DNA from 4 places in the Cobetia sp. LC6 genome. Region 3 is predicted to be linked to each of the others. Evidence: predicted binding sites of a transcription regulator. Region 3 holds the regulator's gene; each other region holds the start of a gene.
The links. Region 3 encodes sigma-54, which starts transcription at its own class of promoters, with help from an activator protein. Its sites were predicted from a motif close to TGGCACNNNNNTTGCTNT; they were not measured.
Positions count from the first base shown of each region.

Region 1: the regulator sigma-54 is predicted to act here: its motif matches at 943-960, upstream of QQF40_RS05485 (P-II family nitrogen regulator).
Region 2: the regulator sigma-54 is predicted to act here: its motif matches at 1,259-1,276, upstream of QQF40_RS03810 (NarK family nitrate/nitrite MFS transporter).
Region 4: the regulator sigma-54 is predicted to act here: its motif matches at 6,499-6,516, upstream of QQF40_RS15745 (putative urea ABC transporter substrate-binding protein).

Region 1 is NZ_JASSPL010000003.1:111,745-119,102, reverse strand. Features, by position in the region: gene QQF40_RS05490 (ammonium transporter AmtB) at 1-487, opposite strand, end outside; gene QQF40_RS05485 (P-II family nitrogen regulator) at 519-857, opposite strand; gene QQF40_RS05480 (accessory factor UbiK family protein) at 1,295-1,669, shown strand; gene QQF40_RS05475 (CBU_0592 family membrane protein) at 1,762-2,040, opposite strand; gene QQF40_RS05470 (YifB family Mg chelatase-like AAA ATPase) at 3,154-4,698, shown strand; gene QQF40_RS05465 (Lnb N-terminal periplasmic domain-containing protein) at 4,733-5,818, opposite strand; gene QQF40_RS05460 (pyridoxal phosphate-dependent aminotransferase) at 5,843-6,994, opposite strand; gene QQF40_RS05455 (hypothetical protein) at 7,092-7,358, opposite strand, start outside.
Region 2 is NZ_JASSPL010000002.1:114,206-121,563, reverse strand. Features, by position in the region: gene QQF40_RS03810 (NarK family nitrate/nitrite MFS transporter) at 1-1,031, opposite strand, end outside; gene QQF40_RS03805 (ANTAR domain-containing response regulator) at 1,594-2,169, shown strand; gene QQF40_RS03800 (CmpA/NrtA family ABC transporter substrate-binding protein) at 2,220-3,428, shown strand; gene QQF40_RS03795 (TetR/AcrR family transcriptional regulator) at 3,598-4,218, shown strand; gene preA (NAD-dependent dihydropyrimidine dehydrogenase subunit PreA) at 4,375-5,727, opposite strand; gene QQF40_RS03785 (NAD(P)-dependent oxidoreductase) at 5,727-7,127, opposite strand; gene hydA (dihydropyrimidinase) at 7,324-7,358, opposite strand, start outside.
Region 3 is NZ_JASSPL010000001.1:38,294-45,651, forward strand. Features, by position in the region: gene mgtE (magnesium transporter) at 1-242, opposite strand, end outside; gene QQF40_RS00175 (HPr family phosphocarrier protein) at 658-927, opposite strand; gene rapZ (RNase adapter RapZ) at 914-1,837, opposite strand; gene QQF40_RS00185 (PTS sugar transporter subunit IIA) at 1,975-2,445, opposite strand; gene hpf (ribosome hibernation-promoting factor, HPF/YfiA family) at 2,455-2,763, opposite strand; gene QQF40_RS00195 (RNA polymerase factor sigma-54) at 3,415-4,863, opposite strand; gene lptB (LPS export ABC transporter ATP-binding protein) at 5,097-5,837, opposite strand; gene lptA (lipopolysaccharide transport periplasmic protein LptA) at 5,841-6,419, opposite strand; gene lptC (LPS export ABC transporter periplasmic protein LptC) at 6,528-7,211, opposite strand; gene QQF40_RS00215 (KdsC family phosphatase) at 7,211-7,358, opposite strand, start outside.
Region 4 is NZ_JASSPL010000017.1:8,300-15,657, reverse strand. Features, by position in the region: gene uca (urea carboxylase) at 1-1,590, opposite strand, end outside; gene QQF40_RS15765 (urea amidolyase associated protein UAAP2) at 1,791-2,501, opposite strand; gene QQF40_RS15760 (urea amidolyase associated protein UAAP1) at 2,586-3,356, opposite strand; gene QQF40_RS15755 (ABC transporter ATP-binding protein) at 3,340-4,212, opposite strand; gene QQF40_RS15750 (ABC transporter permease) at 4,209-5,033, opposite strand; gene QQF40_RS15745 (putative urea ABC transporter substrate-binding protein) at 5,142-6,290, opposite strand; guanidine-I (ykkC/yxkD leader) riboswitch at 6,344-6,452, opposite strand; gene QQF40_RS15740 (AAA family ATPase) at 6,741-7,358, shown strand, end outside.

The DNA.
Region 1 (7,358 bases), on a different contig from region 3:
CGCTCAGGAAGCCGCCACCCCAGGTCCAGTAACCCTGCACCGGGTAGATGACGCCAGTCATGACCACGGCGAAGGCCAGGAAGGCCCACAGCTTCATGCGCTCGGCGACCGCACCGGAGACGATGGACATGGCGGTTGCCACGAACACCACCTGGAAGAAGAAGTCGGAACGTGCGCTGTAGTAGATGTCGCCACCGGAAGCGAGCGCTTCCTCAGCGGTATTCTCGGCACCGATCAGGAAGCCCAGGCTCGGCAGGAAGCCGCCTTCGGCGCTCGAGTACATGATGTGGTAACCGACGACCATGTACATGGTGCAGGCGATGGCGAACAGCGCCACGTTCTTGGTCAGGATCTCGGTGGTGTTCTTGGCGCGGACCAGACCGGCCTCGAGCATGGCAAAGCCGGCTGCCATCCATAGCACCAGGGCGCCACAGACCAGGAAGTAGAAGGTATCAAGTGCGTACTTGACCTCGATGATCTCGTTCATGCGGGGTTCTCCTTGTTATTGTGCGCGGGGCTCAGACAGCGTCGGCGCCGCGTTCACCGGTGCGGATACGGATGACATCGTCCAGCGGAGTGACGAACAGCTTGCCGTCGCCGATCTTGCCGCTGTTGGCCGCCTGGGTGATGGCGTCCAGTACCGATTCCACACTGCTGTCATCGATAGCCACTTCAATCTTGACCTTGGGAAGGAAGTCGACGACGTACTCGGCACCGCGATACAGCTCGGTGTGCCCCTTCTGACGTCCGAAGCCCTTCACTTCGGTGACGGTAATCCCCTGCACGCCGTTGTCGGCCAGTGCTTCTCGTACGTCGTCCAACTTGAAGGGTTTGATGATGGCGGTGATCAGTTTCATGTGCTGCCCCCGTTCGCTACCGGAATGATCATTCTTGTTAAGCATGGCCAGTCAGATGAGCTGGCGGCCTGTTCCTGACAAGTGCATCGCACGAGATGTGCCATGAGGCTGAAAATCCTTGTAACTCATCTGGTTATCGCCAGATGGCTGACCGTCTTTCGGCCTGTGCAAAGATGGCTGAATCCGGAGGTCACCTGGCATGCACCGTAATGGTGCTGCTTCTGCGCCTTTGGGTGTGGGGGCAAGTGCTAATGTGGTGCAGGTGTGTGCCTGCCGATGAGGATTGTCTGGTGCAGGACGATGCGGGGCATGCACCCGACTCCAGGGTTGCGTATCCTTGCAGCAGGACACGACGGCCCCATGTACAGGGGTGTCATCATTTTCTGACCGGCAGTCCGCACGACGCGGCTGCCGGCCCGCAACGGCTGAGGTGCAGCATGTTCAAGAATGACGTCATCGGGCGTATGGCCCAGCAGATCGGTGAGCGCCTGCAGGATGCCTCGCATGGCCCGGAAGAGCTGCAGAAGTCCGTGCAAGGGGTGATGCGCGGTGCCTTCGACCGCATGGAACTGGTCTCGCGTGAAGACTTCGACATCATGATGGATGTGCTGACGCGTACGCGCAGCCGTGTCGAGTCGCTGGAAAAGCAGGTCATCGCTCTTGAGGCACTGCTGGAAAAGCAAGGGCTGGTAGCGGGCAATGCGCCGGCTGCCGAGCCCGCCATGCCAGTGGATGACGAGGGGGAAGCCGCGGTGGCGAAGCGTGAAGCCGCCAGCCACGCCGCGGAGATCGAGCGCCAGCGCGACGCCTGACTCGTCAGGTGACGGCTGAACCAAAACCGCCACGCCCTTTCGGGGCGTGGCGGTTTTTTGCGTCATGGGCGCCGCTGATTCCGGGGGAAGCCTCAGGCAGTCTGGGGACGAGTGCCCAGCATCCAGCGCACCAGACCTACCACTGAGGCGATGATCCAGAAGATCTCGATCACGAAGCTGGCGAGGTTGAAATTGATGCACAGGCTGATCAACAGCAGGATCGCCCCGCTCAGATTCATCAGGTTGTAGGTCAGGCTGCGGGCATCGAGTCTGCCGAGCTGCAGCAGGAAGAAGGCGCCGACGACCAGAGTGGTGCCTAGCATGCCGATCACATCCGCCAGGGATGCCAGCGGGGCAAGCATGTCTTGCATGGGTAGTGCTCCTGAAACAAGCCGAAGTCGTCCTGAATGGCTGGCCCTTTCCGTGGGTTGGACGATTCTCTGCCGCGCATCGGCGGCGTTCCGTGAGACAGCTTGGCGGTCATCCCGGCAAGGCCGGGACAACCGATCAAATATACAGCAGTCCCCGTCCGGCGGCACTCTTGTGGTTCTCTCGAGGGCGCCATGGCCCCTGTATGAGCACTTTCTTGGTGCAGGCAGGTATCAAGTCGGCCTCTCGCCATTCCCGTGTGGCGCCTGGTGGTGCTGAAATGCGCCAAAACAGGCGCTTTTGCGTGGAAAGTGCTGGCGAAACCGCTACTTTTAATCCGCCGTGAGCGCTTGTCGGCAATGCTGGCGAGCGACCCGCATCGTCAGCACCCGGGTGCGTTGCGACGCGTGAAGCTGAAATGGCAGTCGCAGCCGCATCCGCATCCGCAGGGCGCCAGATGCTCTCAACTACCAGGCAGCAACAAGTCGTCACCCAGCGCCAGGTCCTCAGGCGCCAATCCCTAGGCATCAACAACCCGATACTCGTGCAAATTCCTCGAGCGCAGCGCATGCGCCTTCTCTGATTCAACCTGATCTCTGACATGGCTTTCATCACTCGACTGAGTCGAGTGTCCAAGAACCTGTCTGTGCTTATTGAGTTTAATTTCTGTTGACTGGAGATGTGAAGGCTGTGGATTGCCTGGTCTGACGTTGGCACGTTTGATCATCGATGGTATCAGCGTGTTGACTGATGAAGTTTTGAGCGCTCAAAAAATGTCCACACGCGATGATTATGTAATCTTGCCCACAGCCTGTCTATTAGTTACGCATCCAGTAATTTCGGTATTCTGGGGCGTAAAGAGGTTTACGTTATATGCGCGAGAATCGTCATCTGAACACACATTTTCAGGTGATGCATGGCAGTGTCGTGGGGGGATGCGAAGCCTTGCGGCAATTGTCGAGCGCCCGAGCGTTGAGGCGCTCGCCGTCTGGGGGGTATGAGGTTTGCCATGCTGGGAGGGTTGGCAGCGGTGTGTGCCTTCGTGCTCATGGCAGGCCAGGGCCTGCTCCGATTGCGCCGTGCAACTGAGAGGCGGCATCACGCAGGGAAGACTCATGTCATTGGCAATGTTGCGCACGCGCGCGTCACTTGGTCTCGAAGCGCCGGAAGTTCAGGTGGAGGTACACCTTTCCAACGGCTTGCCGGGGCTGTCCATCGTCGGCTTGCCGGAAGCGGCGGTGAAGGAGAGTCGTGAGCGGGTGCGCAGTGCGCTGCTCAATGCCGGCTTCGAGTTTCCGGCGCGCCGTATCACCCTCAATCTGGCGCCAGCGGACCTCCCCAAGGAAGGCGGACGCTTCGATCTGCCCATTGCGCTGGGGATTCTGGTTGCCTCAGGGCAGATACCGGAAGAAGCCGTAGCTGCGATGGAGTGCCTGGGTGAGCTGGCGCTCGATGGCAGCATCCGCGCCGTGACTGGCGTGCTGCCAGCCGCACTCTGCTGTCGCAAGGCGGGGCGGACGCTGGTGGTGCCGCGCGGCAATGCCGACGAGGCGGCACTCGCCGAGGAGTTGGAAGTCCTGGCGGTGGGCCACCTGCTGGAGCTGGTGGCCCACCTGCTGGGGCGCGAGCGCCTCACAGCGCATGTGTGCTCGATCATTCCCCAGGCGCGCCTGCCAGAGCCCGACCTGAGCGAGGTGCGTGGCCAGCATCAGGCACGCAGGGCACTGGAGATCGCCGCGGCGGGCGGCCACAACCTGCTATTCGCTGGTCCGCCGGGCACCGGCAAGACGATGCTGGCCAGTCGCCTGTCCGGCATCTTGCCGCCACTGGGCGAAGGGGAGGCACTGGAAGTCGCGGCGGTGCGCTCGGTATGTGGCCTGCCGATCATGGAGCGCTGGGGTCAGCGGCCTTTTCGTGCTCCGCACCACACGGCCAGTGGGGTCGCGCTGGTGGGCGGTGGCTCCAAGCCGCGCCCGGGCGAGGTGTCGCTGGCGCATCATGGCGTGCTGTTTCTGGATGAGCTGGCGGAGTTCGACCGTGGCGTGCTGGAAGTGATGCGCGAGCCGCTGGAGAGCGGTCGTATCCTGATCTCGCGGGCCAGCCATCAACGCCGCTTCCCGGCGCGCTTCCAGCTGGTCGCGGCGATGAATCCCTGCCCCTGCGGCTACCTCGGCGACAGTCGCCGCAATTGCAGCTGTACCCCGGCGCAGATCCAGCGCTATCAGGCGCGCCTGTCCGGCCCGTTGCTGGACCGCATCGACCTGCAGGTCGAGGTACCTGGCCTGCCCGCCGAGGAGCTGACATCCGCCACTCCCGGCGAGGCCTCGGCCGGCGTGCGCGAACGAGTGCTGGCCGCTCGCGCGCGCCAATTGGCACGCGGTGGCCTGAATGCTCATCTTGATACTCACGCGCTGGAAGCCGCCTGCCAGCTGGAAGACGGCGAGCGTCAGTGGCTGGCCGGCGTGCTGTCACGCCTCAATCTCTCGGCGCGCGCCTATCACCGGGTGCTGCGTGTCGCGCTGACACTGAGTGATCTGATCGACCAGGATGGCGTGCAGCGGCCGCAGCTGATGGAGGCTATCGGCTATCGGCAACTGGACCGCATGATGGGCAGGGACCCGGCTCGCCCGGGTGCCGGCACCCAGCAGCGCAGCGCCTGATGCCGGCGGATCAGGACGTCAGCCCTGCTCGAGCTCAGTAGGAGGGTCTGTCCGCGCCGGGGATGCCCTCACGAATCAGGCGTGAGAAGTCGCCGTCCGGGTGATCGTCGGCGGCGATGGCGGCGGGGTTGATCAGGCTGCTGGCCTTGAGCTCCGCGAAGGGCGCAGCGTCACTCAGGGCGCCCTGGTCCGCGACATATTCCGGCAGATAGCCGGAGAGCAGCAGACGGTAGTCCAGCGGCAGGCCGTCGGTCAGGCGCGTCATCATCGCGTAGACAAGGGTGGTGCAGTTGCTGGTGGCGGTGTTGTAGAAGCGTGGCTGAGTGCGCAATGTCTCGGCTTCGTCGACGTAGGCCAGCAACAGCTCGCGGATCATCTCGCGCGGCATCTGCACGCGGTAGAGGTGTACCTGTTCGCCGCGCATGTTGCTGCGCACGCGGATGATGTCGCGTTCGTCGGCGGCGATCACCGCCAGTTCGTACTGCTTGAACATGCCGCCGAGGGTCGAGAACTGCTCGTGGCGCTCCTTGCGGATCTCCACCGAGAAGGCCAGATAGCGGCCATCGGCAAAGCCGAAGCTGACCAGTGTGTGGGCGATCTGCGGCCCCATCCAGTGACTGGTCAGCAGATCCACCGAGGTCAGCTCCTCCAGCGGGTAGTCGCGGCTTTCCCAGTGCGGCTTGTAATCCTCTGCGCTGTGCCACACGAAGTTGCGTACCTGCTCGAGATGCAGCACTTCACCCTGGGTGGCAGCCTCGTCCCTGGCGCTTGCCGGTGATGCCTCGTCCCGTGCCGGTGTGATCACCTGCCCCTCGACCAGATGTGCCACCTCCGGCGCCCAGTCGCGGTCCGCCCGTGGCGTGATGCTGGCCCACCAGGCAAGGCTTGCGACCAGCAGCATCAGGTAGCTGCCCATCAGCCGCCAGCGAATCGTGCTGGCCTGCGGCCACCACAGGGCAATCACGCACACGAGGCCCAGCACCGCTGCGAGAGCAGCCACGGTGGTGCGCAGCCCTTCCGGCCCCGGCAGGCGGAACCACAGTGCGGGCACCAGCCAGAGGCTCGCGCCCGCCACGGCGAGACTGCTCAAGGCGCGGGCCGCGAGGCTGACCAGCGTCATCGCGAGGCCCTCACGATAAATCGTTCATGAGCGGCGCTCTTCGGCGATGGCCTGCTCGAGACGCGCGAGACGGCCCGGCACCAGACTGTCCTCGAGTGTCGAGATACGCAGGATGTGGCCAAGCGAAGGGTGCGGGGAGCGAGTGATCAGCACGCCCTGAGCCATCAGCTGCTGCTGCACCTGCGCTGCCAGCTCGGCGCTCTTAAGGCGCACGCAGAGGAAGTTGGTTGCGCTGGGCAGCACTTCCGCACCCAGCGAGTGTAGGTGCTCGGCGAGCCGATCGCGACAGTCGATCACGCCGGCGATATGCGCTGCCGCCTCTTCAGGGTGCGCCAGCAGCAGCTCACCTGCGGCCATTGCCGGGGCGCTGACCGCGTAGTGAATCCGCACCTTGGTCAGCATGCCGATATCGTCAGGCTCGGCGATCATGAAGCCGAGGCGCAGGCCCGCCAGCCCATAGGCCTTGGAGAAGGTACGCAGGCGGAAGGTGCGCGCCATCGGCGCATGGTCGGCGTGGGCGGCGTCCGGGCGGAAGTCGTGATAGGCCTCGTCCAGCAGCAGGCTGCAGTTCTCCGGCAGGGCGTCGCGCAGAGCGCGCACATCGGCGTCAGAATGCAGGTGGCCGCTGGGGTTGTCAGGGTTGGCGAGATAGACGACGCGGGCATCATGTTGCCTTGCCGCGGTTAGCAGTGTCGCGAGGTCCGGTGCCAGTCGCGACGATGAGGCGTCATCGGTAGTGGCGAAGCTCTCGCTGTAGGGCACCTCGATGACCTCGGCACCCAGCCCGCGGGCGAAGTACGCCAGGGTCGGATAGGTGCCGGCGCTGGTGATGACGCGCTCGCCCGCACAGACGGTGGCACGCATTACCAGTGCCAGCAGGCTGTCGGCCCCGGCATCGACCAGCAGGTTCTCGTACGCGACTCCCAGACGCTCAGCCAGTTGCTGGCGCAGTTGCCAGGCATCGGCGTCGGCATAGCTGCGGCTCAGGTCGGCCAGGGCGGTGCCCAGCGCGCCGCCCAGCGTGTGGTGCGGCATGTCGAGCCCTTCGTTGGAGCCATACTGATACGGCAGTGCGTGTCCCAGTCTGCGTTCCAGCGCCTTGATGCCGGGGAACGGGTTATGCGGCCCATCCTGATAGAGGTGGGCAAGAAAGCGACGGGGACTGGCGGTGGTCATGTTGGCTCCGGAAAAGCAGAAACGATAAAAGCTGTATCAGAGGTGGCGGGGGCCACGGCGTAGCTGGGCGCAAGACTCAGAGCTCAAGGCCTGGAGCTCAGGGCTCAGGGCGATTGCGCGCCAGCGACTCGAGAGCCGCCTGGTCGAAGGCGCCGCTCAGGGTGAAGGTGCGCGTCTCATTGCGCTCGGCACTGGCGCTGCGAATCAGCGTCAGCTGCAGCTGGTACGGCTGAAGCGTGCGGTCTGACAAGGTAAGCGCGATGCCACTGGCCTCGAGGGTGGTCTCGAGACGCCACTGACGGCTATCGACGGCGGGGCGGTCGGTGCTCCAGTTGAGTACCTGAGGCCCGTTCTTGAGCGCCAG
Region 2 (7,358 bases), on a different contig from region 3:
ATGATGCCGATGGCCACCGCGAGGGTTTCCATCTGTGCGAAGCCGACCAGCGCGACGCCTTCACACAGCAGCGCGATGAACAGCCAGCGCACGCGGCCCTTGAGGCCAGACTGGCGGGCGAACAGGTCGGAGAAGACGCCGCCCAGGGTGCGGGCGAACAGGTTCATCAGACCGAACAGGCCGGCGATGAGACCGGCGGTGGCGAGATCGAGATCGAAGTGGTCGAAGAAGTAGATGGCGGCGACGTTGTTGATGGTCAGCTCGACCCCGAAGCAGGCGCCGTATACGAGGAACAGTGCCCAGACGCGGATGTCGCGTGCTGCCGCGCCGAAGGTGGCGCGCATGCTGTATTCCTTCTCGGCCTTGGGCAGCTCACCACGCTCACGCAGCTCGCTGAAGTTGCCGTCCGGCGCATCCTGGGTGAAGAAGTAGTAGGCGATACCGGTGAGGAACAGCACGATGCCCGGCACGACCATCGCCAGACGCCAGCCCAGGGTCTGCTCGACGCCCAGCATCAGCAGGCCGGCCATCACCAGCGGCATCAGCATCTGGGTGGTGCCGCCGCCCAGGTTGCCCCAGCCTGCGGTGGTGGCGTTGGCGGTACCGACCACGTTGGGGCCGAACATCACGGAGGTATGGTACTGGGTGATGACGAAGGAAGCGCCGATGGCACCGATGGCCAGACGGGCCAGGAAGAAGGATTCGAAGCTGTCGGCGAAACCGATGCACATCACCGGCAGCGAGCCGAGGCACAAGAGCCAGGTGTAGGCCTTGCGTGGCCCGATGCGATCACACAGCACGCCGATGGCGAGACGCACGATCACCGTGATGGCGACGGAGGCGATGATGGTGTTGCCGATCTGGGTCTTGGTCAGGCCGAGGTCGTCACGCACCACGGCCATCAGCGGCGCGATACCGAACCAGCCGAAGAAGCAGACGTGGAACGCGAACCACGACATGTGGAAGGCGCGCATTTGCGGGGTGTTGAAGCTGAACAGCCGGATGCGGCTGGCCTTGTTGCGGATATCCATGAGTGGGCTCCTGATTCAGCGTCGGTGCCGGGCACGAGGTCAGGTGTGCTCGGCGAGTGGTCGAACGGCTGTGAATGAACGACAGCAAGGGCGCCTCGTCATTGAGGGGCCTGGTTCGACGCACTCGTACTCCGAAGAGCCTGGTCCACGTCATGGAAAGCGATGGCAGCAGTCGGTGATGCCATGGTTGCCGGCAGCAGAGTGTCCGTGCGGCAAGTGACTGGAACAAAGCAAGTAGCGCGCCAGTTGCGGGGGTGTGGGCGGGACAAGTCCCAGAAGATCAATGGCTTGGCAAGGACAGTAGGGTGGCACGCGCAGACGGTGACCCGGGCTGGATGCGCGCTCGATGCGCGCTGGCGGTGCGTCAGCAAGGCGCGGGGTACCAGACTGGCGCACGCCAATGTCGCTGGGAGGGTCGGCAAGGCGCGTGCCTCATTGCAGTGCAGCGGCGCTTTCGACTCGGCCGCTCTGAAGGCCTTTGGCCGCAAGGTTGCACCAGATTGCGGCACGGATCCTGCTTGGGTGTAGCGCAAGATTCATGCCCGACTCAAGGAAACCTGACATGCCCGTGACCGTGCTGATCGTCGATGTCCGCAGTGAGCGCTCCGCCGCGCTGGAGCAGGCGCTATTGAGCGCCGGCTTCGAGGTGGCGCTGCGCGTTGACGAGCACGAGGACCTGCACGCGCTGGTCGAGCAGCATCAGCCCGATGCGGTGATCATCGACGCCGACCTGCCCAGCCGCGACACCCTGGAGCATCTCGGCCAGCTGGGGCGACGCTATCCCAAGCCGATGATCATGCTGGCCAGTGAAGATGCGCCAGACCTCGTGCGTGAGGCGGCCGGCGCCGGTGTCTCGGCCTATGTGGTGGACCACGTCATGCCAGCGATGGTGCGCAGCATGGTCGAGGTCGCCATCACCAGCTTCGAGGCGCACCGTGCACTCAAGGGTGAGCTCAACCGTACCCAGACCACATTGGTGCAGCGGCGCAGTGTCGATCGCGCCAAGGCCGTGGTGATGGAGACGCGCGGGCTCAGTGAAGATGCCGCCTATCAATACCTGCGCAAGACCGCCATGAACCGGCGCCTGGCCCTGCATGAGCTGGCCGATGAGCTGCTCAAGGCCGCGCGTCGGCGCTGAGCCGGTCGCCGTACTGTCCTTCTCTCTCGATCGTTCAAGAGGTGTGCGTGATGCCCACAGATGTACCCCTGAATGGCCATCAGCTGACGCTGGGCCTGATGCCACTCAATGATGCCGCTCCCTTCGTGGTCGCTGAGCAGTTGGGGCTTTTCCGCGAGGAGGGGCTGGCGGTGACACTCAAGTGGCAACCCTCGTGGGCGGCGTTGCGTGATGACCTGCAGACCGGCGTGCTGCAGGGCGCGCAGATGCTGGCGCTGATGCCGCTGACCTCGACCCTGGGCCTGGATGGTCGCGCCACGCCGGTGATCAGTGCCATGACACTGAATCTGGGCGGCAACTCCATCACCCTGTCGCGCGCGCTGATGGCCACCCTCGGTGAGGATGGCCACGACCTCGCCAGCCCGTTGCAGGTCGCGAAGGCGCTGGAGGCGCATGTGCGCGAGCGCAAGCAGCGCGGCGAGCCGCTGCTCAAGCTGGCCAGCGTGCACCCGTTCTCTTCGCACCGGTATCTTTTGCGCTACTGGTTGGCGGCGGGCGGTATCAACCCGGACCGCGACGTCGAGATGCGCGCCGTGGCACCGCCGCTGATGGCCGCGCAACTGGCCAGCGGTGCGCTGGATGGCTTCTGTGTCGGTGAGCCCTGGAACAGCCTGGCGGCGGCGCAGGGCATGGGGCAGGTGGTGGCGGGCAGTCATGATATCTGGCGCTTCGGGCAGGAAAAGGTGCTGGGCGTGCGCGAGGACTGGGCGGAGCAGCATCCGCTGGCGCATCAGGCGCTGATTCGCGCGCTGCTCAAGGCCTGCGCCTGGCTGGACCGCCCCGGCAATCGGGCCAGGGCCGCCGAGTGGCTGCATGATGAGGGCATGCCGGAGGTGCCGATGAGCGTGGTGACGCGCGGACTGGAAGACGTGGATGTCGAGCAGTCGGTGGAGGAGTTTCAGCAGCAAAATCCCGGCTGGACCATCTTCCATCGCTACGCGGCCAACTTCCCGTGGCGTTCCCACACACGCTGGTACATCGCCCAGATGCAGCGCTGGGGCCATCTGCAGGGCTTCAGTGACGAGGATCTCGAGGCGACGCTGGCGCGGTGCGTCCGGCCGGACCTCTACCGCACGGCGGCCCGCAAGCTGGGCATGGTGGTGCCGGTGGTGGATGAGCGCAGCGAAGGCACGCACCCGTCCCCCTGGTGGCTGAGCGGTGAGGCGGGCCAGGTGCCGATGCCGGCGGATGGTTTCATCGATGGTGCGGTCTTCGAATGACGTCGCGGGCGCGGTGCTTGCCGATCCGCGCTGGCGCGGGACTGGACAGCACTTGCAGAGTCGCCATCTCCCTTGCCGGATGGCAGGCGGGGAACCTGACGGCTCAGGCATGTTGGCAGTGCGGTTGTGATATTCTCATCGCACTGCCAGCACCGCGTCAGGGGATCGCATGACCACTCGCAAGTCTCAGATTCGCAAGGATAATGTCGAGCGCATTCTGCTCGCCGCCGAAAAGATCTTCGCTCTCAAGGGCTATGTCGGTGCCAGCATGGTCGATATTGCCGCCGAGGTAGAGCTGCCCAAGTCCAATCTGCATTACTACTTCAGCACCAAGGAAGCGCTGTATCGCGCGGTGCTCGATGGCCTGCTGGCGCTGTGGAAGGAAGATGCGCTGTGCTTCGAGGCCTACGACGACCCGCAGCTGGTGCTCTCCACCTACATTCGCGCCAAGATGATGCACTCGCGTCAGCGCCCCTATGGCTCCAAGGTGTGGGCCAGCGAGATCATGCAGGGCGCGCCGGTGCTGGGCGAGGAGCTGACGGTGTGGCTCGACGAGTGGGCCGAGATGAAGAAGTCACGTCTGCGCCAGTGGATCGGCGAGGGCCGCATCGACAACGTCGATGCCTCCGCCTACCTGTACATGATCTGGGCCAGCACCCAGCACTACGCCGACTTCGACCACCAGATCGCGGTGCTCAATCAGGGCAGGGCGCTGAGTGATCGGGAATTCGAGCAGGCAGTGCAGAACGTGACGCGGGTGCTGCTGAAGGGCGTCGGATTGTCTGCCTGATCCAAAAGGTGATTTCAGGTCTTGTTATCCTTGAGCTAATTAAGATCACCATTGCTGGATCATCAAGCCAATAAAAAGGGGCTGCCATTGCTGGCAGCCCCTTTTTCATTCTCATCTATTGCTGGCTGTTCCCCGGGTCAGAGGATCACCAGGCGATCAGGCCGCGCGATGCGGATTGCGCGGGTCCTCCATCCAGTTCATGTACGGCTTGCCGGTGTCCTGCACTTCCATGGTGATGCAATCCTCGACCGGGCAGGTGATCTCGCACAGGTTGCAGCCCACGCAGTCGGCGTCCTTCACCTCATAGCGGGCGGTGCCGTTGTCCTTGGCCAGATGCATGATGGCCTGGTGCGAGGTGTCCTCGCAGGCGATGTAGCAGCGTCCGCAGCCGATGCACTTGTCCTGGTCGATGCGGGCGATCACCTGATAGTTCATGTCCAGCTGCTTCCAGTCGGTGGTGTTGGGCACCGCCGCGCGCGAGAACTCATCGATGCGCTGATAGCCCTTGCTGTCCATCCAGCGCCCCAGGCCGTCCTTCATCTCCTCGACGATGCGGAAGCCGTGCAGCATCGCCGCCGTGCACACCTGCACGCTGCCCGCGCCGAGGGCAATGAATTCTGCGGCATCCTCCCAGTTGGAGATGCCGCCGATGCCGGAGATCGGCAGGTTGGCGGTTTCCGGCGTGCGTGCGATCTCGGCCACCATGTTCAGCGCGATGGGCTTCACGGCGCTGCCGCAATAGCCGCCGTGGGTGCTGCGGTCACCGACGATGGGATGCGCGACCATGCGGTCGAGATCCAGATGGGTGATGGAGTTGATGGTGTTGATCAGCGAGACGGCATCGGCACCGCCACGCCAGGCTGCCTTGGCCGGTTCGCGCACGTCGGTGATGTTGGGGGTCAGTTTGACGATCACCGGCAGCGAGCTGTAGGTCTTGCACCAGCGCGTGACCTGCTCGACATACTCCGGTACCTGGCCCACTGCGGCGCCCATGCCGCGTTCCGGCATGCCATGCGGGCAGCCGAAATTGAGTTCGATGCCGTCACAGCCGGTGGCCTCGACCTGCGGCAGGATGGTCTTCCAGGCCTCTTCCTCGCACGGCACCATCAGCGAGACGATCAGCGCGCGGTCCGGCCAGTCCTTCTTGACCTGGGTGATCTCACGCAGGTTGATCTCCAGCGAGCGGTCGGTGATCAGCTCGATGTTGTTGAAGCCGCTGACCTCGCCATTCGGGCCATAGTGCGCCGAGTAGCGTGACGAAACGTTCACCGCCGCCGGGTCTTCCCCCAGCGTCTTCCAGACCACGCCGCCCCAGCCGGCCTCGAAGGCGCGTACCACGTTGTAGGCCTTGTCGGTGGGCGGGGCGCTGGCCAGCCAGAAGGGATTGGGCGCGCGAATGCCGGCGAAGTTGATCGACAGATCGGCCTTGTAGCTGGCGACGTGATCGTCAGCCGCGCCAGCGCCTGGCGGACGTGCATTGTCATCGTTGAGCGGGGTATGAATGGTCATCAGGCGGCCTCCACCTTGAGCATCAGATCGTGATGGATGGCCTCGGCGGCCAGCTTGCCGTGGGCGACGGCTTGAACGGTGAGATCCTGCCCGCGGGCGATGCAGTCACCGCCGGCATAGACGCCCGGCAGACTGGTGCGCAGCATCTCGTCCACCTCTATCTTCGCTCCCTCGCGGGCCAGCCCTGCGGCATGGGCATCGCTCAGGCTCGCGTCATCGAAGCCCTGACCGATGGCGGTGAAGACCCCATCGCAGGCCAGCGTGAAGGTCTCGCCGGTATCGACGAGGCGGCCATCCTCGACCTGCGTGCGCGCGAACTGCATCGCGCTGAGCGCGGCGTCATCACCTTCTTCGCTTCTATCACTATCGTCTGCCACATCGATCGCCAGCGGGCGCGCCCAGGTGTGGATCATCACGCCATTGGCGCGCGCGATTTCCTGCTCGTGATGGGTAGCGGACATCTGCTCCTCGCCACGCCGGTAGACCAGATCCACCGTCTGCGCGCCCAGGCGTTTGGCCTGCACGGCGATGTCGATGGCGGTGTTGCCGGCGCCGATCACTACCGCGTGTCTGGGCACCGCCAGGGCGTTCAGTTCGCCACTCTGACGCAGCACCTTGATGAAGTCGGTGGCTGCCATCAGTCCGCTGGCATCCTCGCCGGTCAGGCCGAGGGCATGGCTGGTGCCAAGGCCGAGGCCCAGGAAGACGCTGTCGAATTCGCGTGTCAGAGAGGCCAGTGTCAGGTTGTCGCCGAGGCGCTGACCATGGCGGATCTCGATGCCGCCGATCTCGAGCAGGAATTCGACTTCGCGGGCGGCGAAGTCATCGGTCAGCTTGTAGCGGGCGATGCCGTATTCGTTGAGGCCGCCAGCCTTTTCCTCGGCCTCGAAGATCACCACGTCGTGGCCGAAACGCGCCAGGCGATGGGCGCAGGAAAGCCCGGCTGGCCCGGCGCCGACCACCGCGATACGCCGGCCGGTGCTGGCGCCACGCGTGAACGGATGGGCCTCGAACTGGGCGTTGTCCAGTGCATGGCGCTGCAGCAGGCCGATCAGCACCGGCTGGCACTCATCGCCCTGATTGCGCACGCAGGACTGCTCACAGAGGATCTCGGTGGGGCAGACGCGGGCGCAGCTGCCACCGAGGATGTTGGCATCGAGAATCTCGCTGGCGGCGCCTTCGAGATTGTCGTCGTGGATACGGCGAATGAAGGTCGGGATATCGATGCTGGTCGGACAGGCCTTGATGCAGGGCGCGTCAAAGCAATACAGACAGCGAGAGCTCTCGATGAAGGCCTGGCGCTTGGTGAGCGCCGGATGCAGATCAGTGAAGCGCGCAATCAGCGCCTCTTCCGCGAGCCCGCTCGGGGCCCAGTGGGAAGGTGTGGAGGATGTGGTCACGGTGTGGCTCCTGCCCGCGCTCAGGCGCGGGATCGTTGTTGTTGGTCTTGCAGGCGAGTCAGATCGTCATGCGCTAGCAGCGGCCTGGTTTGCAGTGCCAAGGGACCGGCAGCGCGTCAGGTGCGCCGCCAGGCCGTCGGTCAGTCGTGTCGTTCAGTCGTGTCGGTCTTGTCTTGTTCGAGTCGTTCGTCTGCCGTCAGCTGCGATCCACGGCGCTGACGACATTGCTCT
Region 3 (7,358 bases):
TTGAGGAAGTCGGTCTGGATGTCTTCGCCAAGGTATTGGAGGACATCGCCCTGCAGCTCGGCATCGACCAGCTCCCAGAGCAGATTACGCTCCTTGGGGGGCGAGGATTCCAGCAGGTGGGCCACGTCCACCGGCGCGAGGCCGCGATTGAGCATGCGTCTTGCCTGTTCCAGCTCGCCGCTTTCCAGCGCCTGTGACAGGCGATCAAGTCTTGGCTTGAGTTTACGAGACGTCTTGCTCATCTGTCGGCTTCCCCTGTCGACATGAAGGACAGTGCTGATTCTACCATTGGCGTAGGGGGGCGCGTCGACAAAAGAAAACAGTGTTTCTTATCAAAAGAACAATCCACGTTCCGTCACTGGCGCAAAAGCAGCGTTGCATGGCTGCCAAGGCAAGGATAGGTGCAGGGCCAAGGATAAGGGTAGGCGTGAGGGCAGGTGCAAGAACAGGCGCGAGACGCCCTGCGTAAACAGTGATGGAGCTGCCCAGGGGGCGCTGCGCGAGGGGGCTGACCGAAAAGGGAGCGGGCCGAAAGGAAGGCTGTGCGCAAAGGGCGAAAGGGGCAGGGAGGCAAGCGCCAGAAGAACGTGTCGCAATGCACATCCCTGATGTACAGCGCTAATGCATGGCGCAAATGTACAGCGCTGTCAGTGGCGGTTATTCGTCTTCCTCGAAACGCGCCTCGAACAGCGCCTCGATGGCCAGCATCGCCTCATCGGCCTGTTCGCCCTCGACATCGATCAACAGCGTGGTGCCGCAGGGTGCGGCAAGCATCAGCAATGCCATGACATTGGCTGCATTGGCGCGTCGCTCGCCATGGCTGACCATCACCGTTGCGCAATAGGGCGCACAGCAATTGACCAGCTTGGTGGCTGCGCGGGCGTGCAGCCCGCGGCGGTTGGTCAGCGTCAGCTCACGAGAGGGCATCGCGATGCTCCTGCTGATCACTTGTCTCACCTGGGTTGCTCAGCGCGGTATGAATGCCCAGCTCGCGGTGACGCAGGCGCACCTCAGGCAGGCGCTCGGCAAAGTAGCTCGCCAGCTGCTCGCACAGGTAGACGCTGCGATGCTGGCCGCCGGTACAGCCCACGGACACCGTCAGGTAGCTGCGGTTGCTGTCCTGATAGGCGGGCAGCCAGCGTTCCAGCCAGCCGGCGATATCGTCATGCATCGCCTGGACGGTGGGGTAGCGCTGCAGGAATTCGGCCACGCTGTCATCGCGACCGGTATCGCCGCGCAGATTGATGTCCCAGTACGGGTTGGGCAGGCAGCGGGCATCGAACACCATGTCGGCGTCGGTCGGCACGCCATGCTTGAAGCCGAAGGATTCAAAGGTCAGCGTCAGGTGGCGAGAGCTGTGCTGGGCGACCTGCTCGGTGATCCGCGAGCGCAGGTCGTGCACGCTCAGGTTGGTCGAGTCGATGACCAGATCGGCCTTCTGGCGAATCGGGGCGAGCGTCTTCTGCTCGATCTCGATGGCCTCGGCCAGGGTGTGGTCGTTGTCGCGCGTCAGAGGGTGACGACGCCGGGTCGCCGAGTAGCGTTCCAGCAGCACTCGCGAATCGGTGGTCAGGTAGACGACCTGCACGTCCATGCCACTCTGGCGGACGTTGTCGAGCAATTCGGGGAAGCGGGTCAAGGCTTCCGGCAGGTTGCGGGCATCGATGGAGACCGCGATACGTCGGCGTGCCGGGCTGTCCTGTTCGAGCTGATCGACCAGTGGCGCCAGCAGCATGCCGGGCAGATTGTCGATGGCATAGTAGCCAATGTCTTCCAGCGCCTGGAGAGCGATGGATTTCCCGGAGCCGGAGCGGCCGCTGATGATCACGATCTTCATGAAGTGCTCTCCAAGGGCGAGGTCAACGTCGAAAGAATGCAGGGGTGGGGCAGAAGGTTGCCCGCTATCAGTGCGCTGTACGTCGGCCGATGGGAGGCCAGCAAGACGAAAGCCCGGACGATGTCCGGGCCTGTGATTCAGCGCGCCGGTAATTCGGCGATGGCTTGGGTCAATGCCTCAAAGAGTGCACGCTGGCTGTCTGCCTGGCGCAGGGCCGAGCGATTGGTCGGGGAATTGAGCAATTCCGCGACCTGCCCGAGCAGCGTCAGATGGGTCTCGTCCGCTTCCTCAGGCACCAGCAGCACGAACAGCAGATCGATGGGTTCTCCGTCGATGGCATCGAAGTCGATGGGTTCACCGAGCTTCAGAAACGCAGCGATTGGTGTCTTGCAATGCGGGCTGCGTGCATGGGGCACGGCCACACCGTGGCCGATGCCGGTCGACCCCAGTCTCTCGCGCCCGATCAGGCGCGAGAAGACTTCCTGGCTATCCAGGCTGGGAATGTTCTGTGCGATGAAGGTGCTGAAGAATTCAAGCACCCGCTTCTTGCTCCCCCCGGGGACACCGTAAAGGGTGCGCTCGGGGGGAAGGATCTGATCAAGTGTCATGGCTGAAGGTCAACGGGTCCCGGTGCCCTGAGCACGAGCCTGGGACTTTTCCTTGTGTTTGACCAGCTGGCGATCCAGCTTGTCGGCGAGCGCGTCGATGGCAGCGTACATGTTGGGGTCTTCTGCCAGGGCGTGGAGGTCAGCGCCTGCTGCGTGCAAGGTGCAGGCAGCCTGCTGGCGCTCCTTCTCGATCGACAGTGTCACCTGAACATTGGTGATGTTGTCGTAATGCCGTTCGAGGCGAGCGAGCTTCTCGTTGACGTAATCGCGGAGAGGATCGGTAAGTTCCACATGATGCCCGGTGATATTCACTTGCATGGACACGCTCCTTTATCCAGCGGGTTGCCATTCAATTGTAACCCTTTTTGACTACGAGCAAACCCTGATCGGACGCTCTGCAACAGGCTTGACGACCACCGTCTGGCGATGTTTTCGCGCCCTTGCCAGCGGCATCAGATGTCGTGAGCGTCTGTACCGACAATGCCCAAGCTTTGCGCAAAGATCAACGCTGCGCTGCATCGTGGCTCAGTGCTTGTCTTCAACTCAGTGAGGGGTAACGGAATGGACTTCAAGGTCACGCTTGAAGGGTGGTGCATGAAAGGCGCGCAAGAAGGCGGGTTTTCGTCGCCAATCCCTGCATGTACGCCGCCTTTCAGGCGCTTGGGTTGCGTGGAGCAAGCGGCGTGCCGGAAGGATCACCGAGTGACATCCCGGTGCAATACGGCTAAAAGTGACTTTAAAAACATGCGATTGACGGTAAATGATGCAGCCGGAATGATGGATTTTTGCCATCATCCTGCGCGCCATGATGGGCCATTGACGAGCGGTTGACGGAATGACAGGGCGCGCGCCAGGCGCGCCGGTGTCAGTAATGTCAGAGGCTGGTGAGAGAGAAAACCAGTGTTTGAGGTTGGCGGCAACGGCCATGATAGGAGGGAGACCAGGCGCATGGCAGCCGCAGGTGACGCATCAGGCCAGACGCTTGCGCTCGCTGGAGGATGGGATGCCCATCGCTTCGCGATACTTGGCCACGGTACGGCGTGCGACCTCGATGCCATCGCTGGCGAGCAGATCGACCAGGCGTGAGTCGGAGAGAGGCTTGCGAGCCGGTTCTTCCGCAATCAGCTTGCGGATGCGGGCACGAATGGCGGTGCTTGAGTGGGCGTCGCCACTGCCGCTGCCACCGACCTGGCTCGAGAAGAAGAACTTGAGCTCGAAGACGCCGCGCGGGGTGTGGATGTATTTCTGGGTCGTGACCCGCGAGATGGTCGATTCGTGCATCTCGACCACTTCGGCGATGTTGGCCAGAATCAGTGGCTTCATGCCTTCCTCGCCTTGCTCGAGGAAGTCGATCTGGCGCGCCATGATCTCGCGGCCGACCTTGAGCAGGGTGTCATTGCGTGATGACAGGCTCTTCATCAGCCAGCGCGCTTCCTGCAGGTTGTCCTTGAGGAAGGTGTTGTCGGCGGACTTGTCGGCACGCTTGATCAGTGCGGCGTATTCCGGCTGGATGCGCAGCTTGGGCAGCGCTTCCGGGTTGAGCTCGACCTGCCAGCCGTGGCGGGTATGACGCACCAGTAGATCAGGGATCACGTAATCGCTGGCGGGCTCGCCCCAGGCGGATGCCGGACGCGGATCGAGCGCGCGCACCAGGCGGATGACGTGATCCAGCTCGTCATCGTCAAGGCTCAGTCGGCGCTTGAGCAGCTTGCGATCATCGTTGCCCAGTGCCTCGAGGAATTGACGTACCAGGCGACGCGCCTGCGCCAGCAGCGGCAGATCATCCGGCAGCAGCGCCAGTTGCAGCAGCAGGCACTCGCGCAGGTCGCGGGCGAAGACGCCGGTCGGGTCGAACTGCTGCAGACGCAGCAGTACCTGCTCGAGCTCGGAGGCCTTGAGGCCGGGCAGGCCCTGGCCGCGCAGACCATCGACCAGCTCATCGAGTGACAGGCTCAGGTAACCGGCACCGTCGACGGCATCGATCAGGCTCTCCGCCATCTGGCGTTCACGGCCATCGAGGTCGGTCATCGCCAGCTGCCAGCGCAGGTGGTCCTGCAGGCTCTCGACGCTGGTATTGCGATCGAAGTCCGGCCCTTCTTCGCTCCCGCTGCCACTGCCGGAGCTGGTCAGGCTACCGGCGTGGTCCTGGTAGAGGTCCGACCAGTCACTGTCGAGAGGGTATGCCTCGGGAATCTCGCTCGAGGAGTCGGCAGTGGAGATCTCGCTCGTATCCTGTGTCTCGATGACATCCAGCGACTCGTAGTCCTCGTCGAGCTCCAACATGGGGTTGGACTCGAGGGCTTGCTGAATCTCCTGACGCAGGTCGAGCGTCGACAGCTGCAGCAGCTGGATCGCTTGCTGAAGCTGCGGCGTCATGGTCAGCGAGGTGCCGAGGCGGAGTTGCAGGGTGGGTTTCATGGAGTCAGTCAATTCACGGCAAAGGAACGTGCTTACTACGCTATACCGTGACTCGGGCCACTGACAAGTGGTTGCAGTGAATATTCAAGCAACTTGCATGCCATGTTTACACCAAGGTGGTATGGACGTCATGCATGCGCCTGATGTCAGACATGAAAAAGCCGCTACGCGATAAAATCACGCAGCGGCTTATGAAGCTTTCGCCGTGGGAGGGCTCAGCGCATCCGCTGGCCCTAGAGCGTGAACTCGTGGCCCAGGTAGACGTCGCGTACCTGCTGGTTGGCCAGGATGGAGTCCGCGTCACCGTGAGCGATGATCTGACCATCGCCGACGATATAGGCGGTGTCACAGATATCGAGTGTCTCGCGCACGTTGTGGTCGGTGATCAGCACGCCGATGCCACGGTCACGCAGTTGACGCACGATGCTCTTGATCTCGCCCACCGAGATGGGGTCGACGCCGGCGAAGGGCTCATCGAGCAGTACGAAGTCCGGCTCGGTGGCCAGTGCGCGGGCAATCTCGACCCGACGACGCTCCCCGCCGGACAGGCTCATGCCGGCACTGGCACGAATATGCGTGATGCTGAATTCCTCGAGCAACTCTTCAAGACGTGCCTTGCGGCCATTGCGATCCAGATCCTTGCGGGTTTCCAGAATCGCCATGATGTTGTCGGCCACCGACAGCTTGCGGAAGATCGACGCCTCCTGCGGCAGATAACCGATGCCGGCGCGTGCGCGTTGATGCATGGCGGCAGCGGAAAGGTCCTTGTCGTCGATGGAGACGTTGCCGGCATCGGCGCGCACCAGCCCGACGATCATGTAGAACGAGGTCGTCTTGCCGGCGCCGTTGGGGCCCAGCAGGCCGACGATGTCACCCTGACGGATCTCAAGCGAGATGTCCTTGACCACCTTGCGGCCCTTGTAGGCCTTGGCCAGATGGCGAGCGCTCAGCGTACGCGGGGTAGCAGCAGTCATGACTCAGTTTTCCTTGCTGGCATTGGCGCCGCGCGGCGTCAAAGTCATGTGTACGCGACCGCCTTCGGTCTGCTGTGCCGTCTTGCTGTTGTTGGCGTTCACCTGGCGCTTGTCGAGGAAATACTCCACGTAGCCGCCTTCGAAGGTGTCATCGCCTTTCTCGAGACGCGCATTGCCGACCAGCTCCACGCGGCGCTCCAGCGCATGATAGCGGATGGTGTCGGCCCAGCCCTTGACCAGCTTCTCGTCGGGTGCGGGTTGCTGTTCCAGGTAGGCACGCTTGCCGGTGGCCTTGACCAGCGAGATCTCGCCGCTGCCGGCGCGGCTGATATCGACGCGGCTGGCATCGAGCTTCATGCTGCCCTGGCGCATCTCCACCTGGCCGGTGTAGGTGGCTGTGCCGGCCTTGTCATCGAGAGACAGGGCGTCCGCGGCGATGTTGATCGGCTGGCTGGCATCACTGTCCAGCGCCATGGCGGCCGGGGCGAAGGTGGACATGCCCAGTGCCAGGCAGAGCGCCATGACACCGCTGTTGAGGGTCTGGCGACAGGCCGTCAAGGGCTTGCGAGTCGTGGAAGTCATGGTGGCTCCTTGGCATGACGGGGTCGCCGCCCGAGCAATGATGCCATCGAGCGGCAGGGAAGAAGGTGTTGCGGCGCGGGTCATGGCGCGACGGCCAGCCCGGCAGGTTCATTCACCGCTGGCAGGCGCTGCCTCGAAGGTGCTGTTGATGCGCCCGTCATCGGTAGTGGTGCTGTCGGTGCCCGAGTCGATGCGCTCGGCTTCCTTGCTGGCCTCGCTCTGGCCCGTGCCGGGTTGCAGGACGCTGCGCACGCGGCCCTGCAGCACGGCGGAATCCCGGGAGAGGTCGGCGCTGAAGCTGTCGCTTTCGACATGCTGGCCATTCTGGGTGATCACGACCGGCACGTCACTCCAGGCGCGATTCTGATCACGGCTGTAGTGCAGAACATCGGTATCGAGGGTCCAGCGGTCATCGGGCTGGCGCAGTCTGGCATTGCCCTCGAGAGTGAAGGTGTCGCCGCCGGCGCTCAACACGCCACTGTCCCCCGTGGCATACCAGCGGCGGTCTTCACTGTCGTTGGTGCGAATCTTCGGGGTCTGCGCCCGGGTCACGTCATCGCCTGGCGTATGCTCGATATGCGGCGAGCTCATGGACTGGATCGCCACGCCGCGCGCATCGAAGCGTGTCATGTCTGCCCCGTCGAGATAGTAATCCGGCTCACTGCTGTCGACCTCGACATTGACGGTCGATTCCAGGCTGTTGCGCTGCTCGATCAGCGCCAGCACGCCACCGACGAGCAGCAACAGCAGCATCAGCCAGAGACGCGGAGAAGGGCGGGGCAGGCGTAACATCAGGGGCGCGACTCCTGCAGGTAGGTATCCAGCACCGAGGCCCAGTGGCCCTGTGCCTTGAGCAGCAGATCACAGAGCTCGCGTACGGCGCCATCGCCGCCCTGGCGTGAGGTGACCCAGTTGGCCTCGCTCATCACGTAGGCCATG
Region 4 (7,358 bases), on a different contig from region 3:
GCGCGTGGCGCGATGGAAGTGCAGCGTCGGGCCATTGAGGGTGATCTCGAGGCCTGCGGCATCGGCGGCGTTGCCCAGCAGCGCATTGCCGAGACGGAAGGCGTAGTCATCGAAGGGGCCGGAGGGCGGCACGCCCACATCCCAGTGGCCCAGGCGACCCGGCATGTCCTGCACGGTGGTCAGAGTGCCGGGCACGAGTACCTCGAAGGTCGGCGCGGCCCACTCGAGGCCTTCCAGCCAGCGGGTGTAGATCTCGACATTGATGAAACGTGGGTCTTCCAGCAGGTGCGACAGCCACTGACGGTTGGTCTCGATGCCGTAGAGGCGAGAGGCCGCCAGTGCCTTGGAGAGATCGCCGCGCGCCTGCTCGCGGGTCGGGGCATGCACCATCACCTTGGCCAGCATCGGGTCGAACCAGGCGGGGACCTCGAAGCCGGCCTCGATGGAGTGATCCACCCGCAGCTGGCTGTCGTCGGCGAGGGCGGCGGTCACGGCGTCATTGGCGAATTCCACCTCGGTGAGCAGGCCGCTGGAAGGGCGGAAGTCGTGCTGCGGATTCTCGGCGTAGACGCGTGCCTGCATGGCGTGGCCGCGGGGTGTGAGCGGCGCGACCAGCTCGCGCAGATTGCCCAGCTCACCGGCGCCCAACTTGAGCATCCAGGCGACGATATCCACGCCCCACACAAGCTCGGTGACACCGTGCTCGACCTGCAGGCGCGTATTGACCTCCAGGAAATAGAAGGCCTGACGCTCGGCGTCATAGATGAATTCGACGGTGCCGGCGCTGCGGTAATTGACGGCTTCGCCGAGGCGGATGGCGGTGGCGATCATGTCTTCGCGAACGTGCTCGGGCAGGTTGGGTGCTGGGCATTCCTCGATGACCTTCTGGTGGCGGCGCTGACTGGAGCAGTCGCGCTCGCCCAGTGCGATCACCGTGCCTTCACCATCACCGAACAGCTGCACTTCCAGGTGACGGGCGCGGGCGATATACGCCTCTAGGAAGACGCCGCCATCCCCGAAGTTACGCTCGCCCAGCCCCTTCACCGAATCGAAGGCGCGACTGAGGGAGGCAGCGTCCTCACACACCTGCATGCCGATGCCGCCGCCGCCGGCGGTGGACTTGAGCATCACCGGATAGCCGATACGTGCGGCCTCGCTCAGTGCGCTCTCCACGTCGTCGAGCAGGCCGCTACCGGGTACCAGCGGTACGCCGGCATTCTCGGCGATGGTACGCGCTTCGTGCTTGAGGCCGAAGGCGTGGATCTGCTCGACGGTCGGGCCGAGGAAGACCAGGCCGGCAGCGTCACAGGCCTGGATGAAGCGGGTGTTCTCGGACAGGAATCCGTAGCCCGGATGGACGGCCTGGGCGCCGCTTTCGCGAGCGATGGCGATCAGCTTGTCGATGTCGAGATAGGTCTCGGCGGCGGCACCTTCGCCGAGGCAGTAGGCTTCATCGGCCTCGCGCACGAAGGGGGATTCACGATCGGCTTCTGCGTAGACGGCGACGCTCTGGACACCGAGGGCACGCAGCGTGCGCTGGATTCGGGTGGCGATGGCGCCACGGTTGGCAATCAGGACCTTGTGGAACATGACGGAGTCATCCTTCCGGCGGCGGGTCGTCCCGCCTTCAAACTGTGAGCTGCCGGTCGTCCGGTAGCCGGGCGGAGCCTTGGGGGCTGACGAGTGATGCAGAAGAGATGACATCGTCAGGTGTGGCTCGGCCGTGTCTTGTCGTATTCGAATGCTTCGGTGCAGCTTTACGGCTCAGCTCGGCGGCTCAGCTCAGTGGATCAGCCCAGCGGCGAGTCGCTGATGCGGATGGCAACCGGTGTCGGGTCGTAACCATTGCAGGGGTTGTTGAGCTGCGGGCAGTTGGAGAGCAGCACGTAGACGTCACGCTCGGCGACCATCTCGACGTACTTGCCCGGGCCGGACAGGCCATCCTCGAAGCTCAGGCCGCCATCGGCGGTGACCGGCACGTTCATGAAGAAGTTGATGTTGTGGCCGATGTCGCGCTTGGTCAGGTCGTACTTCGGGTAGCGGGCGATGGCCAGCATCCAGTTGTCACGACAGGAGTGCATGTGGCGCTTCTCCAGGTCGTAACGCACGGTGTTGGACTCGCTGGAGCAGGCGCCGCCCAGGGTGTCATGCCGGCCGCAGGTATCGCCGGTGATGGTCAGCAGCGCACGGCCACGGGTGGAGTAGAGCACCGTGCCGGTGGTCAGGTAGACCTTGCCCTGCTCGCGCACGGTGTCCATCGCGCTGTAGCGCTCGGCGGTGTCGTCGGCGGAGAAGAACAGGGTGTCGGCGGCCTGATTGCCATGCAGGTCGGTGATGCGCAGGTGCTGGCCGGCGCGGACCAGGCCGATGAAGTGATCGCCGGCCTCGACGGTGCGCTCAAGCTCGCGCGGCTGCTGTGCGGGGTCGGCGTAGCTCAGCGGGGCACCGTCCGTCGCGGCCGGGGTGTGGGCATGTGGGTGTTCAAGTGTCGAGGTGCACATGGGGATGTCCTTTGTCCTTGTCATCTGGGGCGTCGTTTGCCACTAGCCAGTCGGCGTGGCGTCCGTCTGCTGTCGGGGGACGCCTCAGCCCGCCAGGTGATAGAGCTGGTTGTTGGCGTAGGCGCGGGCATTCTCGGGGCGCGACAGATAGCAGGCGTCATGCTCATCCATCGGCGTCGCGGTGCCGAAGGTCATGTCCACGCCGCGCAGCGGATAGTCCTCGGCGGGGTCCAGCGGATGCGGACAGGTGTGCAGCATGACGAGGGTGTCCATCTCGAAGCGCAGGGTGACGCTGTCGCCGGCGGCGCAGTGGTCCGCGACGTAGTGCAGATTGGCGTCTTCATCGGCGCGCACGCGGGAGAACAGGTTGAGGTTGGCGCACAGGTCGCGCTCGCCCAGACCGTACTTGGCCATCTCGATCAGCAGGCTGTCGTGGCCGCTGGGCGTGAAGTCATTGAAGGCTTGCTGATAGGCCTTCTTGTGCCAGCCCTTGGCGGCGAAGTGGTGCTCCATCAGGTTGCCGCTGGCGCTGTCATGCCAGCCGAGATCGTCCTGGATGATGGAGGCGAAGATACGGCCCATGTCGGAATACAGGCAGTGGCCTTCGGTGAGGCGGAAGGTGTGCTGACCCTTGAGGGTATCCGGCAGATTGAGGCGCTCAAGCGTATCCAGCGGGTTGTACATCACCAGGCCGACATTGGCGTTGGCCTCGCTCGCGGTCAGCTTGAGCGCGCTGCCACGCGGCATGCGCATCGACCAGTGATGGCCGCCGGGCAGATGGGTCTTGTACTTTGCAGTAAAGCTCGCGGTAAAGCTGGCGCGGTCGGTGGTTGCGGCATCAAGCGGTATGTTCATTGAATTGGCCTCCGGTGAGAGTGGCTTGGGAAACGGAGTTGGCTGGTGTCGTCAGCGCTTCGTGCTCGCGCTCGAGCGTCGTTTGGTCAGAGCCCGGTGGGTGAGCCCCCGGCTGCTGGGACGACGCCTTGGTCTTGCTACGCTCGGTGGGCAGGTCATAGGTGATGGTCGAGCCATAGGCCTGCGGGGCCTGCGCATCGACGCGCACCTTGTCGAACACCCAGACGCGCGAGCCCAGCTCGAAGGCTTCCTTGAGATCGTGGGTGATCATGAAGATGGTCAGCTGCTGTTCTTCCCACAGGCGCAAGATCAGCTGGTGCATGTCCTTGCGGATGCCCGGGTCCAGCGCGCCGAAGGGCTCATCCAGCAGCAGGATGCGCGGCTTCATCATCAGTGCCTGGGCGATGGCGAGGCGCTGCTGCATGCCGCCGGACAGCTCATGCGGGTACTTGTCCAGTGCGTGGGACAGACCGACTTCTTCCAGGCGCGCTTCGGCGGCGACCCGTGCTTCACGGCGCTTGGCTCCGAACAGCTTGCCGGTCAGCGGGGCACGTGCCAGCTCCTCGGCCATGATCACGTTGCCCAGCACCGTGAGGTGCGGGAAGACGGAATATTTCTGGAAGACGATGCCGCGGTCCGGGCCCGGTTCGCCGGGGATGGGCTTGCCATCGAGCAGCAGCTCACCGCGCGAGACGCCCTCGGTGCCCAGCAGCAGCTTGAGGAAGGTGGTCTTGCCGCAACCGGAGGCGCCGACCAGGGTGATGAATTCTCCGGCCTCGACGGTCAGGTTCATGCGTTCCAGCACGACCTGCTGGCCGTAGTGCTTCTCGAGACCCTTGGCGTGGATCAGGCTCATGATTGGCTCTCCTCAGCGTGATACCAGGGGAAGGCGCGGGTCGAGACGAGCACCAGCAGACGGTCGAGCAGGAAGGCCAGCAGCGTGATCCAGGCCACGTAGGGCAGGATGACGTCCATCGCCAGATAGCGACGCACCAGGAAGATGCGGTAGCCGAGGCCATCCTGGGCGGCGATGGCTTCGGCGGCGATCAGGAACAACCAGGCGCTGCCGAGTGCCAGGCGCGTGGCGCTCAGAAGGCGCGGGGTCAGCTGGGGCAGCAGTACGCGGGTCAGCACCTGCCAGGAGCTGGCGCCCAGCGTCTGGGCCTTGATCAGCTGCTCATCGGGCAGGCGCAGGGCTTGGTTCTGCAGGTCGCGAATCAGGAAGGGCGTGATGCCGATGACGATCAGCGCGATCTTGGCCAGCTCGCCGGTACCGAAGGCGATGAACAGGATCGGCAGAATCGCCATCGGCGGAATCAGGGACAGCACGGTAATCAGCGGTGACAGCTTGGCGCGCAGCAGCGGCAGGCCACCGGTGAGCAGGCCGACGGTCAGGCCGATCAGCGCACTGATCAGCACGCCGGCCAGCAGGCGCTCGAGACTGGCGAAGGTGTCGGTCCACAGCGGCAGGTCGCCGGTGCGCACGTTGACCTCGGTGGCCAGTCGCGAGAACGACTCGCCCATGGCGGCGAAGGACGGCAGCAGGCGGTCATTCGGGTTGTCGAGCAGTCGCTGGTTGGACTGCACGATGTAAAGGATGGCCAGCAGCGCGAAGGGCAGGCCACCGAGCAGCCAGCGGCCACCACGGGAGGGTGTCAGATTGATCAGGCGTTTCATGCGCGGGCTCCACGGGTGCGAACGAGGGTGCGGTCGAGGGAGGCGGTCGGTTCACGTTCCGCGAGGCAGGCTGCCCCACGGAGCGTGTGCGGCATCCACCGCGTGGCGTTACTGGCTGTCGGCCAGTGCGGCGGTGTAGCTCGGGTCGAAGCGCAGCATCACGTTGCCTTCATTGCCGATGACGCCAGCGGGGGTTTCGATACCGATGAAGCCGGCATCCGGGGCGCCTTCGCCCAACAGGCCCTGCGCGAAGCTGAAGTCGGCGATGTGCTGCATGGTGTCCTTGAGGCTCGGCGCATTGAAGGCGGCCACGGCCTCGGCGGGGGTGTAGTACATGTGGGTCGCGGCCAGCTGGGACTGATAGCCGGCGAGGTCGGTGCCGGCGGCATCGGCCATCTGGGAGAGGGCGTCTTCGTCACCGGCCTTCATCTTCTCCATCACCTCATACCAGGCACCGACCAGCGCGTGGCTGAAGTCCGGGTTGTCCTTCAGCGTCTGGGTATTGACGACCATCAGGTCGAGAATCTCGCCGGGGATGTCGCTGGAGTTGAAGACTTCGGTGTAGCCGGGCATCTCCTTGAGCGTGGCCAGCTGCGGGTTCCAAGTCACCACCGCCTGGGTGTCGGTGTTGCTGGCCAGCGCCACGATGTCGGCATCGCCGGTATTGGTGGTGGTGAGGTCGCGCTCGCTCATGCCGACGCTGTCCAGCGCGCGTGCCAGCAGGTAGTGGGAGACACTAAACTGCACCAGATTGACCTCGCGATCCTTCAGGGCCTCGATGGAATCGCCGTCGCGGACCATCACGCCGTCGTTGCCATCGGAGTAGTCGCCCAGAATCAGCGCGGTGGAATCGACGCTGCTGGCGGCGGGGAGGGTGAGGGCGTCCATGTTGGTCATGGCGCAGCCATCGACATTGCCGGAGGTGTACTGATTGATGGACTCGACGTAATCGTTGACCTGCACCACATCGATATTGATGTCGTACTTCTTGGCCCACTTGTCGACGATGCCCTGGGTGTCCGCGTATTCCCACGGCATCCAGCCGGCATACACCGACCAGCACACGCTGAAGGAATCCTGCGCCATGGCCTGCGGGCTCAGCGATGCGCCAAGCAGCAGGGCGCCGGCCAGCGCAGCACGTCTGGAAGCGTTTCTGGAAGCGGTAGATGAAGCAGATGAGACAGCAGCGGATGACACCTGGGCGCTGGCATCCGAGGGGGAAGTCGCGGACTGGGAAAGGCGAGTGAGCTGGGTCATTGTCGTTATCTCCGGCGGAAAAAGTGAGAGGCGCCGACCTTTACAGGCTTTGCGTCTCCCGGGCTTTTGTCCCGCCGTGTAACCCCCAGCTTGGAGGTCGAGTGCTCTCGGACCAGTCGTGACGGCCATCAGCCAGTCACCGGAACCCTAGCGCTCCATTGGTGTAGATTTTCGATTGTTGTATGCCTATCGGTGCCTCGCTGAGTATCTAGCAGGAAGTGTGCCTAATTTTGTTTATGCATTAAATTCAATCGCTTGTGCAATATTTTTGTTGCTAAAAGTTGCGTTTCATTAGTTTTTTGCACTGGTTAGAAGCAGTTTCAAGGTAGTTGCACTAAAGTCGTGCATGACGTTGTTTTATCTAATAAGTCTATTGATTAGTTGAGCATGGTGAATGAATATTATATTCTGATCTCTAATGTACACCAAATCGTTAAAAGAGAGGATCATATGTCCAATTGCGACGTTGGCGGCATCGTTAAATTTTTTAAAATTAATGGGTTGCATGGGTATAAAGATCTGTCAATAGATTTTGCAGGTGAATCTACAGTATTAGTGGCAGAAAATGGTGTGGGCAAAACAACTTTACTTAGTATATTAAGCTCCACTCTCAAGCGTGAGATATACAAGTTAAATACATATGATTTTGATAGCATCGAGTGTCATTTTGCTAGTGTGAACGATGTTGTTGTAATTAAAAAGAAAGACCTTGCTCTAAATATTGGGGAAAAGACACTCGCTATTTTGAGCAATTTTTCAGAGGAAGTGTCAATACCACATGATACTATAATCGAATTTGTAATGACATCCTTTTCTGAATCGGACCCAATGTCTATTTTAGCGAATCCGATTGGTGATAAGCTATTCTCAGAAACTCATTATGATATTAGCGATCTGCATGAAAAACTTTGTATGATCTATAGTGAGATTGTAATCAGTGGGCATGCCTCTGTAACGTTTGAAGCTTTTAATATAATAAAAAGATGTGTGGGTGATACAGAGGTTATATATTTGCCCACGTACCGCCGTGTCGAGAGGCCGTTAAAGAAAGATAGAAGAAGATTTCAC